DNA from 2 places in the Lacrimispora sphenoides JCM 1415 genome. Region 2 is predicted to be linked to the other one. Evidence: predicted binding sites of a transcription regulator. Region 2 holds the regulator's gene; the other holds the start of a gene.

Region 1 (8,864 bases), 990 kb from region 2:
ATCCCGTTTCGATGCCTTGTTGCGTAATCTATTTTCCGTTGTATTTCTTTCCAAACGTACTTCTCTTGAAGCGACAAGTTCAACATAGTAAAATTCAGTTTTGTATGGTCTGAATATATCTTTGACATGCTCAATATAATCCCAATCGGACTTCTGGTCAAACGCCCACATATAAGTAAAAATAAGTCCGTAATTATTAGATGCTGCAAATTCTTCAAAAACCACATCCCTTAAACGAGAAGTTATTCTTCCATTATAGGAACCAAAAATTTCAATTACCGGCTCAATTGTCATATGATTATGAAACAAACGTAAGTCTGTAATTTTCATCAATTCCTGCCCAACAGTCATTTTTCCTACAGACGCATTTCCAAATATAAATACGACTTTCATAAACTCATTCCCCCCACATAGTATAAATAACTTTATAAATAGAATAACATCCTGCTTACCAATTATCAACCCACTAAACTCGTGCTTTTGAGTATGTTTTTACACCCTATGCGCCAAGTTATAGGCGATTAACGTTCATGAAATAATTAGCGGTTAAGATATAAGTTTATAATTCCCGTAATCACCTTCCAACATACTCAGGGATCTTGGGTTGCTACTGGTGGTAAACTAAGCTTTAGATATAGTAAATCTTACCATGCTATCTTCGCTATCAATTCTCTTTCGTTTGTTCCGATTTCAATTACCCCCATATTGGTAATAGGCTCTTCAACTATAATCATTGTTACATTTTCTGGCCCCACATACAAATGCGATTTTACCCACAATTCTACCTATCTTATAGCGTCCTATAACGTTCTGAAACAGCTTAAATGGATATTTTTACATAAATAAAAAAGCCGTACCCCTTTATCTAAAGGTGTTTAACGGCTTTTCACTTTGAGTGGAGCAGACGGGGGTCGAACCCGTGTCCAAAAACCAATTCCCTGTTCTTCTACTATCATAGTTAGTTTATTGACATTCCCTCCACCGCCCGGGAACTAACACCCTGGCAGCTTCAGTAGCTTCATAATACGACCGCATGCTCAAAGCTTTGCATACGTCGTTTCTCACATAGTCGATGCCGGGATCTTAAAGTGTGAGTGCCTTAAGGCCGACAAGCTGCATTAAGCAGCTAATGCTAATTCGTTATTGTTAGCGTTTATATTTAGGTTTGCCATTTAACGCATCGCATGCGGATAGCTTCACCAGCTGCATAGCCCCTGTCGAAACCAGTACTGCCCCTGACTGGTGCTCTTCTGGAGAGCATTCTCATACTAACATGAAAAAAATCAATTGTCAAGACCTGTGCAATTCCTGCTGCTATTACCTTGTGGCAACACTGCCTGAAGATTCACCTTATTCCTTTTTTTGGTTTTAAAATTAAAATCTAATTTAATCAGCAGGAAAAGCACATGCCTGTTCAGCCTATTTCGCCTGCAAAGCAGCCATTGTAAAATAATTATATGGCTGATTAAAATGAGGCAGGAAGAAAATGTCCGTCAGCTTTAACCGGTCGATGGTTACCTGCTCCTGGATCGCAAGAGAGAACATGTGTATTGCCATGGAAATATCATATTCCGAACATAATTGTGCACCCAGAACGATGCGGGTCTTCTTATCGTATACGATCCTGATTTTTACCTTGTAATTGTCATGTTCAATAAAGGCCGGTTTTTGAGTATCCTCATAATCCACCGCCTCAGCGTCATACCCCAGCTTTTTGGCTTTTGCATAGGTGATTCCAGTAGAAACCATTTTCAGATTCCAGATGCAGATTCCATTGGATCCCTGAACGCCAATGGATTCCAGGGGTGTTCCGCAGACATTATGAGCTGCAACGATTCCGGACCGCACAGCATTGGTTGCCAGAGCAATATAGTTTGTCTTTTGGATGGAGTTATCAAAAACAGTGGCACAGTCGCCGATGGCATATACATCCGGCCGGCTGGTCTGCTGCCGTTTGTCAACGAGAAATGCTCCGTTGCAGAACAGTTCAAGATCCTCCTTGCCTAACTGGTTGTTAGGTTTGAAACCAATTCCCAGTACTACCATATCGGCATGGTATTCATTTTTGTCAGTGACCACTTTTTCCACTTTGCCGTTTCCTTCAAGCTTAGTCACGATTTCGTTATAAACCAGCTGAATGCCATGGCTTGATAAGTTCTCGGACATGATATCCGAAAATTCCTGATCATAATAGCTTGACAGACAGGTGTGCATATTGTCAATCAAGGTTACATTCTTTCCGACACGGCGGAATGCTTCTGCCAGTTCTACGCCGATATACCCTGCCCCTACAACCACAATATCCTTCAAGGAATTGTTATGCAGCTTGTCAATGACATCTTTCGCATTCTGAAATAACTTTACAAATTGAACGTTGTCCAGTTCTTTTCCTTCAATATCTGGTGAAATAGGAAGAGAACCGGTTGCAAGGATCAGTTTATCGTATTCCTGCTGGTATCTCTGGCCATATTTTCCCTCAGCGAAAACAATCTTTTTATCATAATCAATGCGCTCCACTTTGGTTTCCATGTAGACCTTTGCGCCCTTTTTTTCAAAGATATCCTTGCTGCAATAAAACAGGCCTTCAGAGGAATGAATCTGGTCCCCGATCCAAAGAGCCATACCACAGCCCAGAAAACTGATGTTATCATTGGAATCAAATATAACAACTTTACTGTCTTTATAATTATCTAAGATTGTATTGATTGCAGCCGTCCCTGCATGGTTTGCTCCAATTACTACAATACGTTCCATAAATAGCCTCCTTAAGAATTGTTTTTCTTAATTATAACACATCGTTAAAACAAAAACAATTATTATTACTAAAATTACAAACTTTTTTTAAGCGGACCTTCGCTTACTACAGATCATCCACCAGAGCGCTGCTTTTTGCATATGCCGTGCTTTTCGCTTCAAAAAAATCCGTTTTGATCAGATTGGCATTGCTGTACTGGTTGACCCACAGCATACTTTCCGGCTCCCTGTCATGGCCTTCATAAATCCGCTCCCAGCCAAGGCTTGCACAGCGTAAGTTACCCAGATACATGATATAGTCTGTAATCATTTCTTTTGTAAGTCCGGGAACCTCATCTCCAATGGCATAGCATCCCCAGGCGATCTCCTGCTCACAGCCTTCTCTTATCATACTTCGGTAAACTTCTATCCGTTCCCTGGTAAACAGCTCCGGCTCTTCCTTCTCCAGTTCCAGAATGATATTGCGGAACAGCCATAAATGTGTGTTCTCATCTCTGTTGATGTAACGGATCTCCTGGGAGGAGCCGGTCATTTTATGATTCCGCCCAAGGTTATAGAAAAACATGAATCCGCTGTAAAAATACACACCTTCCAGAATAAAATTAGCCACAACCGCCTTCATAAAGGCAAATGCGCTCTTGTCCTTTTGGAATTCATTATACAGGTCCCCGATAAAGGTATTGCGCGCAAGAAGATGAGGATCGCTCTTCCACTGATAGAGCACCTCATTCCGAGTCTGAGGCTCGCAGATGGTATCCAGCATATAACTGTAACTCTGGCTGTGCACCGCCTCCTGAAAGGTTTGAATGGAAAGGCAGAGATTGATCTCATTGGCCGTCACATATTCTCCAAGGGCCGGCAGATTAGCGGTCTGGATGCTGTCCAAAAACACCAGAAAGGATAATATCTTATCATAAGCCCTCCGTTCCTGTGGACTTAATAAGGGATAATCCTTCCTGTCTCTGCTTAGATTAATTTCTTCAGGAATCCAGAAATTATTCATGGCCTGCCGGTACCAGTCACTGACCCAGGTGTATTTCATATTGTTAAAATCATTAAGGTTCGTAGTGTTGCCGTTGATCATCCGCCGTTTTCTTACCTCAATCTCCCCATCCGGATGAAAAAGGGGCCTTTTTTTTAATTGTTCCATATCGTTTTCTCCGCACTCTCTTGTTTTATTATTCCCAACCGTTTTGTTAGCTGGAGCAGGCCTCGCATTCATCCACCTCCAGGCTTTTGGAACGGACGTAGTAAATGGTTTTCACTCCCTTTTCCCAGGCCAGGATATATAGCTCCAGTACCTGACGAAGGGTGTAATCATTGGTTATATAAAGATTCATGCTCTGGGCCTGGTCCACATGGCGCTGGCGGATTCCCGCCGCCCTTACGGACCATCTCTGATCAATGTAATGAGCATTTTTATATTTCCAGAATGTTTCAGGCGTTAAGTCCGGGGCTACCCGGGGAACCAAGCCGTTCTTTTTTTCCTCCAGATAATACCGGTTCATAACAGGGTCAAGCCCTGCCGTGGTACCGGCGATCATGCTGGTGCTGCTGGTAGGCGCTATGGCGATGAGCCAGCCATTTCTCATGCCATTGGCTGCTACTTTTTCCCGAAGGCCCTTCCACTTCTCTGAAAAATATCCCCGTTTGTCAAAATATGCCCCTGTCTGCCATTCACTTCCTTCATACAGGTCATATCTTCCCTTTTCCCCGGCAAAATCACAGCTTGCTTCAATTGCCGCATAATTGATTGCCTCAAACACCTTGTCCGCAAATTCAAGATGCTCCTCTGACTCCCAGGAGATTCCGTTCTTTGCCAGCATGTGATGATATCCGCTTATTCCAAGTCCCACCGGACGGTAGCGGAGGTTGGTGACCTTTGCATAGGGCACGGGGGAAAAATTCAAATCAATGACATTGTCCAAAGCACGGACCGCACTTCTTGTAAGCTCTGTAAGCTCTTTGGTATCCTTAAGATCAATTTTTCCCAGGGAAAGGCTGGCTAAGTTGCACACAACAAAGTCTCCCGGCTTTGTTACGGTAACCACAACTGTCTCCCCGTCCACTGTCTGTATCTGCTGGTCCACCTGTTCCACCCCGCTCATATTCTGAGCAATTTCCGTACACAGATTGCTGCAGTAAATAATGCCGCTGTGGCTGTTTGGATTGGCTTCATTGACGATATCCCGGTTAAAGGTAAAGGGCGTTCCTGTTTCCACAGCGCTTTTTAAAACCAGACGGATGATATCTTTAATAGGAATGATCCGCTTGTGGATACGGCTGTCATTCACACAGTCCAAATATCGTTCCTCCCACTGGGTTCCATAAGAATCCTCCAATGCCCAGCCCTTTATCGTCAGAATCTCATGGGGGCACATTAAATACCAGTCCCCTTCTATGTTCTCTTTTGCCTGCTTCCAAAACAGGTTGGGATAACAGACAGCCGGGAAAACATCATGGGCCTTCATGCGGTCGTCTCCGTTATTGGTCCTGAGAGTTAAAAACTCCGGAAGATCCTTGTGCCAGACATCTAAATAAACCGCTACAGCTCCCTGCCGTACCCCCAGCTGGTCCACTGCCACAGCCGTATCATTGGCCAGCTTGATCCACCGGATCACGCCTCCTGCTGCTCCCTTAAAGCCGCGGATCGCACTCCCTGCGGCGCGGACCTTACCGAAATAAAGCCCCATGCCCCCTCCGAACTTACTGACCTTTGCAAAGCTGTCAATGCTCCGGTAAATGCCATCCAGACTGTCCGGTACGGTATCGATAAAACAGGAGGAAAGCTGATGATAAGGTTTTCTGGCGTTTGAGAGGGTGGGCGTTGCCATGGTGACCTTTAAAGTACTCAACATATCATAAAACCGTTTTACCCAAGTATCCCGGTCTTCCTTTTCCAGCATGGCAAGATGCATGGCAATTCCAAGAAACATTTCCTGGGGCGACTCTAAAGGCGCATTCTGCCGGCTACGGATCACGTACCGGTTAAGCAGCAATTCCAGCCCGGAATAATTAAACAGATGATTTCTGTTCTGAACCATATAGCTTTCATACCGGTCAATTTCTTCCTTCTTGTAATTCTCCAGAATGTAATCCCCATATAGCCCATCCTCTGTCAGAAAACGAATTTTATCATAAAAGCTTCCAATTTTTCTGCGATCCAGTTCTTCCTTTAACCTGTTTTCATAACGCAGCATGGAGAGCCTGGCCCCTATATACTCCCAGTTCGGAGTCTCCTGGGTCGTCAGCTCCACAGCCGCCTGGATGAGCGCCTCAAACCGTTCTCCCAGGCTCATATTTTTCTTACAGAACCCTGTGAATTTTACGGCGAGGTGTTCCAAATCATATGGTGCACCCCCCCAATCCTTCCGGATTCCCTCTAAAACGCCATCAAGCTCCGGCACCTCTTTAAAATATTCCAGAATTTCCTTTTTTCCATCTGTCTTGTCCATTCATAATTCCTGCCATTCCATGTTTTATATTAGTATCAATAACTGTTATTGGATCTCATATGTAAAAATATACCACAACATATAGTTAATTTCAACTACCGATACACAAAATATTCGTTTTCTAATGACTTTCTTCTTTTATTATTTCCAAATAATTGCTAGAAAATTAATTATTAAAAAAACGCTTAAAATCTTACAAAGTAAGATTTCAAGCGTTTTCATTAAGAGGAAAATCTTTATCTTGCACCGCGCACATAAGGCTTCCCAAGGCATTCCGGCCCATGATTTTTGTGGGCGGAGCCAAGCAGGGCTGCTAATGTGATCAGATAAGGAAGCATGGACAATGCCTGGGAAGGAAGGGGCACTCCCACCGCCTGAAGACGGATCTGCAGCGCATTGGCAGCACCGAACAAAAAAGCAGCTCCCAACATTCCAAAGGGAAGATAACGCCCTAAGATGACAGCCGCCAGAGCGATATATCCCCGTCCTGAGGTCATATTTTCCGAAAAATTCCCTACCTGTACCAGGACCAGATAAGCGCCCCCAATCCCGCCCAGAATTCCGTTTAACACCATGGAGATGTACTGGTACCGGTAAACCGGTATCCCGGCTGAATCCGCAGCACGGGGACTTTCACCGATGGCGGCAAAGGAAAGCCCGGTATTTGTCCTCTTATAAAAAAATGATACTCCCATGACCAGAAAATATATCAGATAGGTTAGAATATCCTGATTAAAAAGAGCATTGCCAATGAGAGGAATGTCGGCAAGCACCGGTATCCGCACTTTTAACAAAGGCTCGATCTGTTGGTAGGACTGTCCGCCTGAAATCAGTTTATACAGGAAGCTGGTAACACCAAGTATAAAAATATTAATGGCGATCCCGCTGACCGACTGGTCCTTGGACAGCCTGACAGACAGAACTCCATGAAGCATACTGACAGCCGCTCCCCCTGCCATACCGCAAAGAAGCCCTACAAGAATGCTTCCTGAGAAAAATGTGCCTGCAAAGGAGAAAAAAGCGCCGGAAAGCATGACGCCCTCCATTCCGATGTTCAATATTCCGCACTTTTCCGATATCGTCTCCCCAAGCCCCGCATAGGCAAGAGGCACAGCCATTCGAACTGCTGCCGATAAAAAGGCAGTCAGAAAGCTGGCGGTTAAAATCTGATGCATCATCTATTTCTCCTCCTTTGCTCTCATTTTTCCAGTCAGAAGCTCCCTGCCCAGTATAAGCAGAACGATAAATCCAATGAGAAAATCTACGATCGCAGAGGGAACTCCCATCTGCCTCTGCATGGAGTTTGCCCCAACTTCCAGAGCCGCAAATAAAACAGAAACCAAAAGTACGCCGCCCGGATGGTTAAAGGCCAAAAGAGTTATGAGGATTGCCGTATAGCCGCAGCCTCCTGAGATTCCTTCAAGCAGCTTCTTCTGAACTCCCAATACCTCCACAGCTCCCGCTATTCCTGCAAGGCCTCCGCTTAATACCGCTGACAGGATTATGTTCTTCACCACAGAAATGCCGCTGCATGCTGCTGCCCGTTTATTAAAACCCACCGCTTTGAATTCGTAACCTGAGGTCGTCTTTTCCATAAGAAACCATACAAATAACACGGCTCCCAGGGCTATAAAGATGCCCGTATGTACTCTGGTTGGCTTTAAGAAGCGTAAAAGCGTGACAGATGCATCTATCTTTTCAGATTGGGGAATGCTTCCCCCCGGATCCATGAGAAAGGTGCGGACTGCGATGCCCAAAAGATTCATGGAAATATAGTTAAGCATAATGGTGCATATAATTTCTGATATTCCAAGCTTTGCCTTTAATATGGCTGCTATCAAAGCCCATAAACCGCCAAAGAGAAAGCCGCAGCCAATGGCAAGGAGGATCCGGAAAATCCCGGGAACCCCGGTGGCATTCAAAGCCACCCAGGCAGATGCAAGAGCTCCTATGTAGAATTGTCCCTCTGCACCGATATTAAAAAAGCCGGTCCGAAACGCCACCGAGCAGCCAAGTCCGGTGAGAATCAAAGGAGTCGCTTTTACAAACACTTCCCCGAAGCCGCTCACGTTGCCGAAGATTCCATTAAAAAACATCCGGCCAGCCGTAAGAGGATCGGCCCCTGATAAAATGATAAGGATGGCCGCCATTGCAATGGAAAGGAACGCGATCTCCGTAACTTCCATTGCCTTCCATTTTTTCATGTGATTCATGGCCTTCCTCCTATTTCCGTCACTCCGCCCATATAAAGTCCGATTTTAAATACATCCGCTTCTTCCCTGCTAAGGATCCCCATAATCCGTCCTTCAAACATCACTGCAATCCGGTCGCTTAAGGAAAGGATCTCATCTAAATCAGCTGAAATGAGCAAAACACTTTTTCCCTGGTTCTTCTGCCTGATCAAAGTCTGATGTACAAATTCTGTTGCTCCGATGTCCAATCCTCTGGTAGGCTGGCTGGCTACAATGAGCCTGGCCTCTTTCGATATCTCACGGGATAAGATCACCTTCTGCTGATTTCCGCCACTCATAAGCTTGACCGGCGTCCTGGCCCCGCTTTTTCCCGATGTTCGGATTCCATACTCTTCAATGGCTTCTAAAGCCCGGTTCTCCGCCTTTTTATGATCCAGAATCCATTTTTTTGAAAATGGCTGAC
Region 2 (8,864 bases):
TGGCTTTTGAACTGGCCGCAGGGTATATCTCTTCCAACTCACTGATGGTAAAGGGTGCTTCCTTTGGATACTCTCCTTCATAGGACTCGTCAAAATAAGGCAGCTCCGGTTTTCTGTCCTTAAGCTCCTCAATGATCAGTCCCATCTGAAGGCCCCAGTCTCCCAGGTGAACGTCTCCAATGACATGATGTCCAAGGAAACGGCCCATTCTCTTAATACTCTCCCCGATAATCGCGGAACGAAGATGACCTACGTGCAGAGGCTTTGCAACATTGGCACCGCCGTAATCCACCACAATTGTCATGGGGTTTTCTGTTCTTTCACAGCCGCATTGTTCTTCGTCAGCCATGCCGTTCATATAGTCTGCCAGATAATCTGAATTGAGCTTTAAATTGATAAATCCCGGCATCACTGCATCCACCGCAGCAAATACATGACTGGCGACAAGCTTTTCTACCACTTCCGAAGCTATATCAAACGGTTTCTTTTTATAAGCCTTGGCTGCTGCCATGGCTCCGTTACACTGGTATTCGCAAAGGTCCGGACGATTAGATAAGGTTACCTTTGCATAAGCCTCATCATATCCGCAGTTCGCAAATGCTGCCTTCATCTCTGCTGTAATCAAATCAAGAATCTTCTTCATCAGTTCCTGGTCTCCTTTTTCTATTCCAGATATTTCTACGCTAAATATTAATTATATTACAAGTGACCTTAAAAATCAAATTCTTTTCCCTTTTCTTTTCCAAAACCGTACTGCTCCATGATCTTCAGCCACATGGACAGGAATAGGTGATCCGGTAATAAAATAAGCGCCTTTTTAAGTTATGAGGATCGCACAATCCTTATCTTACCCAAAAAGGTGCTTTCTTTTATTATTTTATCATATTTACCTTCTATGCTTGCAATATTCTCTTATTGCATTTCCCCGTATTTAAATATTTTCCCGTATGATTCTGCATGGATTGCCATATGCAATCTGATGATCAGGTATATCTTTTGCGAATACCTTTAAAATACAAAAACAACGCAGGAATATTAGAACGGACCTTTCTACGTTGTTTTCCCAATATCATACATAATTAATAAAAGGACCTTGCAGATCGCCCGGTCCTTTTCCTTTTATACTCTGGACAGGTATTCACCTGTACGTGTATCAATCTTAATCTTGTCACCCTGATCTACAAATAAGGGAACATATACTACTGCACCGGTCTCAACCGTAGCTGGCTTGGTAGCTCCCTGAGCGGTATCACCCTTGAATCCCGGCTCTGTATCTGTAATAACCAACTCCACGAATAACGGAGGCTCTACGGAGTATACCTTACCATTATAAGAACATACCTTAACCGTCTCATTCTCTTTTACAAACTTTAACGCATCACCGATTATATCTGGAGATAACGCCATCTGCTCATAGGTATTCGTATCCATAAAGTTATGAAGATCTCCATCAGCATACAGATACTGCATGTCAAATCTATCGATTCTTGCCTGTGGGAACTTCTCTGTCGGGCGGAATGTGCGCTCGTTAATGCCGCCGTTTACCACATCTTTAATCTTAGTTCTTACGAATGCAGCACCCTTTCCAGGTTTTACATGCTGGAACTCCATAATCTGATAAACAGTACCCTCGATCTCCAATGTGATACCGTTTCTAAAATCACCCGCTGATATCATAAATGATATTCCTCCTTGAATTTCTCTTCTTAACCTTTTATATTCTATACTATAACAAATACATTTTCAACAGTTTTTTACAAATATCTCCCTTTTCTTGAATCGGAGCAATTATTTTCCTGTTAAATAATCCATTGCAAGAGCATATCCCTTAAGCCCCAGACCAACTACTTGTCCGGTACAAACAGGCGCCGTCACTGATGTATGGCGGAACTCCTCTCTCTTATGGACATTTGATATATGGACTTCAACCTTGGGAATCTCTACGGAACCCAGGGCATCTCTAACGGCATAGCTGTAATGGGTAAACGCTCCGGGATTAATGATGATCCCTTCTGTTCCATTGTGATATGCCTCCTGAATTTTATCGATGATTCCACCTTCATAATTACTCTGAAAGACTTCCAGCTCATGACCTTCTCTCTGCGCTTTTTCTTCCAGCATGGATACCAGCGCATGATAATCCTCTGTTCCGTATATTCCCTTTTCGCGGATTCCTAAAAAGTTTAGATTCGGCCCGTTTAATACAAGAATTTTCATATCCTTTTACCACCTTTTCTCATGCTTTCCTAGCAAAGCATCTCCAGTTTGTCCCGGATCAGCCGGCTTGTCCGAATCGTCTCATCCGTATTATAACCTGTCAGGCTGTCTTTTACCCGTCAGAAATGTTCTTTCACCTGACACAATTCACTTTTTTCTTTTCTTATCTCTGTGATAAAAATACAGCACAACTGCTTCTAAATATCTCTTTAAAACAATTTGGATTTCTTCTTTTGGATGAATCGGCCTGACCAGAATGCTGTAGATTCCGGCTCTTTTGGCTCCATAAACATCGGTAAAAAGCTGATCCCCCACAAAAACCGTATGTTTCGCATCCGTTTTCATGAACTCCATCGCTTTTTGATAGCCTTTTCTCCAGGGCTTGTTTCCTTTATAAATATAATGAGGGCTGCCCGCAGCCCTGGCAAAGGAAGCCACTCTCGGCTCTTTGTTGTTGGAAAGGAGGCAGGATTCCATCCCAAGGTTTTGCAGATGTAAAAACAATTTCTTAGCTCTTTCATCTGCGGGCGCACCATGAGGCACCAGAGTATTGTCAATATCAAAAATCACGCCTCTGATCCCATTCTTATATAATTCTTCGAAGGATATGTCATATGCTGATGCCGCATCTTTATCCGGATAAAATACTTTAAACATATATCTCCTACTTCTTCAATAGTTTTCCTATTTCTTCCATAAACGTACTCACGTCTTTAAATTCCCTGTATACGGAAGCAAAGCGCACATAAGCAACCTCATCCACTTCCTGCAGCTTTTTCATGACAAGTTCTCCGATCACCGTGCTTTCCACTTCTTTTTCTTCACGGTTGAAAACCTGGGTTTCTATTTCGTCTACCATGGAATCAATCTGCTGGGATGATACCGGCCGTTTATGGCAGGAATGAAGAATTCCTGATTCTATTTTTGAACGGTCATAAACTTCTCTGGAATTATCCTTCTTAATAACCATGAGGGGCATGGTCTCAAGCTTTTCATAGGTGGTAAATCTCTTTCCGCATTTCTCGCATTGTCTGCGGCGTCTGATTGAGCTGTTGTCGTCTGCTGGTCTGGAATCAATGACCTTGGTGTCTGCTTCATTGCAAAATGGACATTTCACGTTTCTGGTCCTCCTGTCTACGGACTGTAATTTTAGTGTCACGAATCGAACTTCGTTTTATATATCATAGCTTACAATCCAAAGAACCGCAAGCCCATCCTCCTTATATCCCGCATCTTTCCGTTGCCTTTTCCAAATCCACATTTACAAGGATGATGTCCGGGCCCACCTGCCTTATGTCACAGAAAGGAATGACAAACTCCTTTTCCCTGACTAAAAAGCCGCAAAAGCACCCTGGTCCTGGTACAATTATGGCTAAAAGGCATCCTGTTTCCATATCAAAATCCACATCACCAACATAACCGAGGCGTCTGCAGTCACAGATATTAATTACCTCTTTTTGTTTTAGTTCACAAATTCGCATAGGATACACCTCCTTAGTATATTCTATGCGCATACCTCATGCATGACACGGCCCTACCACTGATTTTCCTGGTTCCACATGGATTCAAAGGAAATTTCCTCACCTCTTCCGGGGTTGTTCCGAGAAAGCCTTTCCTTAAGATCAAAATAAAATTCTGTCATAGTAGCTTGAATATAAGGGATGATCCAGAGTAAGCCAATACCCATGGAAGAGTATCCCAGGACTACCATACCGATGAAGCTTATGAAAAGGTAAAAATAGCCTCCCTTATTACCCTTCATCATAGCTGCACTTTCCTTAAGGCTCTCAATTACCCTTAAATCCGGAGATTCGATGAGAAGGTACATGGACTGGGATAAATACAGCATTGTTATGATATTTCCAATTAGCAGAAGCAGGTACGTTAGTACCAGCAGTACTATCATGACAGATATAAAATCAGTGATGACAGCTACAATGAGTACAACAAAGTACGGTATCCCCCAGGCAAATCCAATGAAAAGATTTATAAAGTAAAGTCCTAAAAACCTATGGGGCTTGTTCTGAAAAGCAAAGAGTAAATCAGACAGTTTGGTGGCACGGCCATTGCATATATCCATATAAATCTTAAGTACTCCTGGTTTTAAAAGACCGTATACAGAGAGAATGATCAGGAGTGAGATATAAACCCCTGCCTTCAGGATCACATTTCCTGCAGATACGCTGCCGCCATAAAAAAAAGGATCTCTTACCAGTCCCATAGAAAAGGACGTTAAAATATACACCAGGGTTATAGCCAGAAGAATGGCGTATTCTATAAACTGGATGCCGATACACAAGCCGTATCTGCCTTTCAACGACCGTTTTGCACGGCTTTTAAGTTCTGATGATGAAGTTTTCATGAAAACACACCTCCCAGCCCCAGGCCACTCATCGCCGCAGTTCCCACAAATACGATAAGAACCAATACAACAAGCACAATGGCAATGGATGAAGTAATAAGGCCTGCCTTTGCATAACCTTCAAACCTGTCTTCTGTCCTGGAAAGCAGGGCAAACAGAATTCCAAGGCTTCCGAAAATCAATCCTCCGTAACAGCAGCAGGAGGTTATAATACCAAGAATCCCCATGACCAGAGAGGCAAGGGCCATGTTGCTATGTACCGGATTCTCTGGCTGTTTATATACGGCACCACGATCCCAATCCTGGTTTTCCTGCCAGGAACCATCTTGATTATCCTGATCCATTTCTATCATCTCCCTTTCTGTCATTATATATAACTTATTTGAACTTGTATGGCAAGTGAAGATAAAAGGACTGCTTTTCAGCCTGTTCATCTGATCTTGCGAAGCAAGTGAGGATAAAAAGCGCATGCTTTTTGCGCCGTCCATCCGATAATCGAAAGGGCTTTTACTTTCGATCATATGGCAATTATACAATATTTTCCATTATCTGTAAAATTAATATTTTATTTGACGATAAACCTGCGAATGAAATCCTGTAATAACAGCCGCTGATAAGGAGCTTTATCATTCAATAAAAAGAACATTCTCCGGCGGATATCCGTTAAAGAATGTTCTTTTCTCCTGCTAAAAAAACTCTATCCCTCTGCGTTCACCGAAGCAATCCCTCTTCCTTAAGAATCTGCTCAAGCCGTCTGGTCTCTCCCTCCGTGGACTCCTGCATGGGCCGGGCGCAAATGGACTTCATGGGTACCCCGCAAAGCACCATGGCCTTTTTTATAATAGGTATAAATTGTTCTCCCACATCATATACCGCCATAAGCCGGTCGATCTTCATCTGGTATTCCTGCAGCAGCCGGAAATCCTCCCTCTTAGCCGCCTTAGCAAGAGCAGAGGCTGTCTCCGGCGTAAAATTGGATAACCCGGCGATGCAGCCGTCTCCTCCGCTTATCACATTATGGGAAAAGAATTCATCAAATCCCGAATAAATCAGAAATTCAGGAAATTCTCTCTTTACAGTCTGAATCAAAGCTCTGGTATGCCCCATGACATCTACGGTGTCCTTAATCCCTACAATATTCTTTCTCCTGCGGGCCAGTTCAAGAACCACCTGAGGCTTTAAGTCATAACCGGTTCTGGCAGGGAAATTATATAGCAGCAGCGGGCCTTCTATCCTTCCGGCCAGTGTATCATAAAAGTCCAGAACAGCGCTGTCCGGCAGGTTAAAGTAATAGGGAGAGATGACCATAACTCCATCCGCCCCCTGCTCCAGGGCATAGCGGGACAGCTCTGCACATTCTTCGAAAACAGTACCGCCGGTCCCTACATAAACCGTTACCCGATGATCCACGTAAGCCAGGGCCTCCCGGATCATCCGTTTCTTCTCTTCCAGCGAAATGGCAAAGAACTCCCCGATACTTCCAAGAATCAGAATTCCATCCATTCCTCCTGCTATGAGATGGTCATATATCTGCCTATTGGCCTCCATATCCACATGAAAGTCACTTGTAAATGCCGTTACTGCCGGTGTTATATATTTTGCATTCATCTAAACTGCCATCCTCCCTTTCTCCTTGAGTACGGTACGCATCATACGGGCCCGGATATCTCTTCCCGCACCCCATCGTCCCCTAGCCTTCATATCCTGCTCCTTCCATGGCTGAAAGGGCATCCCTGGTGTATCTTGCCAATATCCCTTTCCGCTTCGGTCTGGGAATGATCCCCTCTTTTTTCCGTTCTTCAAGCACCTTCTCAATCTCCTTAAGCGTCCGTTCCTCCCCCTGGATTCCTGTCAGATTCAGGGTCCTGTCCTTCACACTGTAGGAAATGATGTCGCCGTCTCTCACAAAGGCAAGAGGCCCTCCTGCTGCTGCTTCCGGAGACACATGACCGATAGCAGGTCCTCTTGTGGCTCCTGAAAACCTGCCATCCGTTACCAGGGCCACACTTCCATTGAGCTCATGATCACAGACAATTGCCTCAGTCGTCATGAGCATTTCCGGCATGCCGCTGCCCCTTGGTCCTTCATAGCGGATCACAATGATATCACCTTTGCGGATCTCCTTTTTCACCACTGACTGGTAAGCATCCTCCTCACAGTCAAAGACTCGTGCCCTTCCTTTATGCTCCCACATCTCCCTGATACATGCAGCATATTTAATGACTGCTCCCTCGGGTGCCAGATTCCCCCTCATAACAGCGATGGAGCCCTTTTCAACGGCTTCACTGACCGGGAAGATAACCTGTTCCCGCTTCAGTCCGTAATTGCCCAGATAACCTGCATAACGCTCGTAAAAGCCGTCCTTCTCCAAATCTTCCAGATTTTCTCCCAGCGTCCTGCCTGAGACTGTCATTACATCAAGATGCAGCAGATCCCTTAGTTCCCGTTCCACCATGGGAATTCCGCCTGCGAACCAGAAGGCTTCTGTCAGATGCTGACCGCTGGGGGTGATATTTCCGATGTGAGGGATCCGGTGATTGATCTCGTCAAATTTTTCCGGTGCCATAAGGAGCCCAAGCTCTCTTGCCAGGGAAGTGAGATGAATGACTCCATTGGTAGACCCTCCGATTGCACTATGGATCATGATGGCATTCTCAAATGCTTCCTTTGTCATGATCTGGCTTGGACGGATATCCTTCTCCGCCAGCTTCATTATGGTCTGGCCTGCCCTGCGCGCCCATGCCAGGATATCCCGCATGGTGGCCGGAATTAACGCAGAGCCTGGCAGCGCCATGCCCAGGGCTTCCGCCATGCATTGCATGGTACTGGCCGTTCCCAGAAATGTACATGCGCCGGCGGAGGGGCAGCCCGTCAGCTTATAATCCCTAATTTCCTGCGGAGTAATAGCCCCTTCCCGCTTCTGGCGCAGGGATATGTCTCCTGCCACCAGGGAAGTCGTCATCCCCGGCCCGTTCCTCATGCTCCCCCCAGGTATAAATATGGAAGGAATGTCAAGCCGGGCCGCTGCTTTTAATTGGGCGGGTATGGATTTGTCACAGGATGACGCAAGTACCATCCCGTCCCATGGATACACGGAACCGTGGAGTTCTATCATATCGCAGATAGCCTCTCTGGAGGCCAGTATGTAATTCATTCCGTTATGTCCCTGGGCGCAGCCGTCGCAGATATCCGTAGTATGATACCCGGCAGGATGCCCGCCTTTTTCAAACACACCGTATTTTACCTGTTCCATGAGCCCCGAAAGATGCACGCTGCCCGGATGGCTATCCCCATAGGCATCCTCAAGCAAAATCTGAGGTTTCTTTATATCTTCCTCATCCCAGCCGCTTCCCATCTGCAGGGCGTCAAACTGAGCCCACAGCTCCCGCTGGGGCGCGCTTTTCTGCTTCATATTCATTTATATTACCTCTCCGCTTTCTCTCCATACGCTTTTATATCCTTAGCTTCTACCCATGTCACATCAATTAAGTATTCCTTCTCAAGGTCTCTCCCCTCCACTGCATCCGCCAGTTTGTCCACCAAAGTCCTGCCTATCACCTGACAGTTCTGGTCCACGATGCCTGTAATCAGGCCCTCATCCACACCGGCTGCCAGAGTAGGGGAATAATCGAATCCATAGTGGTACAGAGTTCCCTGCAGGTTCTGGAATTTGATAGCTTCCATGGTCCCTGTAATGACAGACTCTGTTCCCAGAGTGAACACTGCCTTTAAGTCAGGATAGGATAGGATCTGTGTCTCCAATTGCTCTTTTGCCCTGGATACGCTTAGGTCGTTTATAATCCAGGTACACCAGGTAAACTGGGCGGCATCCTGATCCATCGACTGGCTAAAACCGTCCTTAAGCCCCTTGTAACGCTCGGTCATATTCTGAGCGGAACCACTGTAGGTAACGGCCGTCAGCCTCCCTCCGGTAATTCCCCGGGCTTTTAAGTCTTCGGCCCCCCGTCTTCCCAGTTCCATTCCTGCTTCATAATTATTGGTTCCGATATATGCCAGCCGGTTGCTGTAAGTCCTGATGTCCGTATCATAGGTGACTACTTTGACTCCGGCAGCCATTGCCTCCGCCGCTTTTATATCAAACATCTCCGGTTCTAAAGCTGCCATGGCAATGCCGTCTGCTTTCTGATCGATGGCCTCCTGGACCATCTCAATCAGCTTCTGGGGCCGTGAGGAATCTCCAGGCAGCCCTGCTTTTACGATCAGAGTACACCCCCGCTCTCTGGCCTGATCCTGCGCACTTTGTATCAACGGCTTCCAATAAGGT

Evidence for each region. The regulator NrdR, encoded in region 2, represses ribonucleotide reductase genes. The targets are predictions, from matches to a motif close to CACAANATNTTGTG.
Region 1: the regulator NrdR is predicted to act here: its motif matches at 6,283-6,296, upstream of BMX69_RS04965 (ribonucleoside-diphosphate reductase subunit alpha).

Annotation. Positions count from the first base shown of each region.
Region 1 covers NZ_LT630003.1:1,105,436-1,114,299, reverse strand. The annotation lists gene BMX69_RS04985 (DEAD/DEAH box helicase family protein) at 1-393, opposite strand, end outside; RNA gene ssrA (transfer-messenger RNA) at 894-1,236, opposite strand; gene nox (H2O-forming NADH oxidase) at 1,420-2,754, opposite strand; gene BMX69_RS04970 (ribonucleotide-diphosphate reductase subunit beta) at 2,861-3,904, opposite strand; gene BMX69_RS04965 (ribonucleoside-diphosphate reductase subunit alpha) at 3,951-6,209, opposite strand; gene BMX69_RS04960 (ABC transporter permease) at 6,446-7,387, opposite strand; gene BMX69_RS04955 (ABC transporter permease) at 7,388-8,422, opposite strand; gene BMX69_RS04950 (ABC transporter ATP-binding protein) at 8,419-8,864, opposite strand, start outside.
Region 2 covers NZ_LT630003.1:2,096,504-2,105,367, forward strand. The annotation lists gene argS (arginine--tRNA ligase) at 1-643, opposite strand, end outside; gene efp (elongation factor P) at 1,120-1,677, opposite strand; gene aroQ (type II 3-dehydroquinate dehydratase) at 1,789-2,217, opposite strand; gene BMX69_RS09420 (YqeG family HAD IIIA-type phosphatase) at 2,365-2,874, opposite strand; gene nrdR (transcriptional regulator NrdR) at 2,882-3,334, opposite strand; gene BMX69_RS09430 (PRC-barrel domain-containing protein) at 3,438-3,698, opposite strand; gene BMX69_RS09435 (DUF975 family protein) at 3,752-4,579, opposite strand; gene BMX69_RS09440 (DUF4190 domain-containing protein) at 4,576-4,923, opposite strand; gene BMX69_RS09445 (dihydrodipicolinate synthase family protein) at 5,291-6,187, opposite strand; gene ilvD (dihydroxy-acid dehydratase) at 6,270-7,991, opposite strand; gene BMX69_RS09455 (sugar ABC transporter substrate-binding protein) at 8,003-8,864, opposite strand, start outside.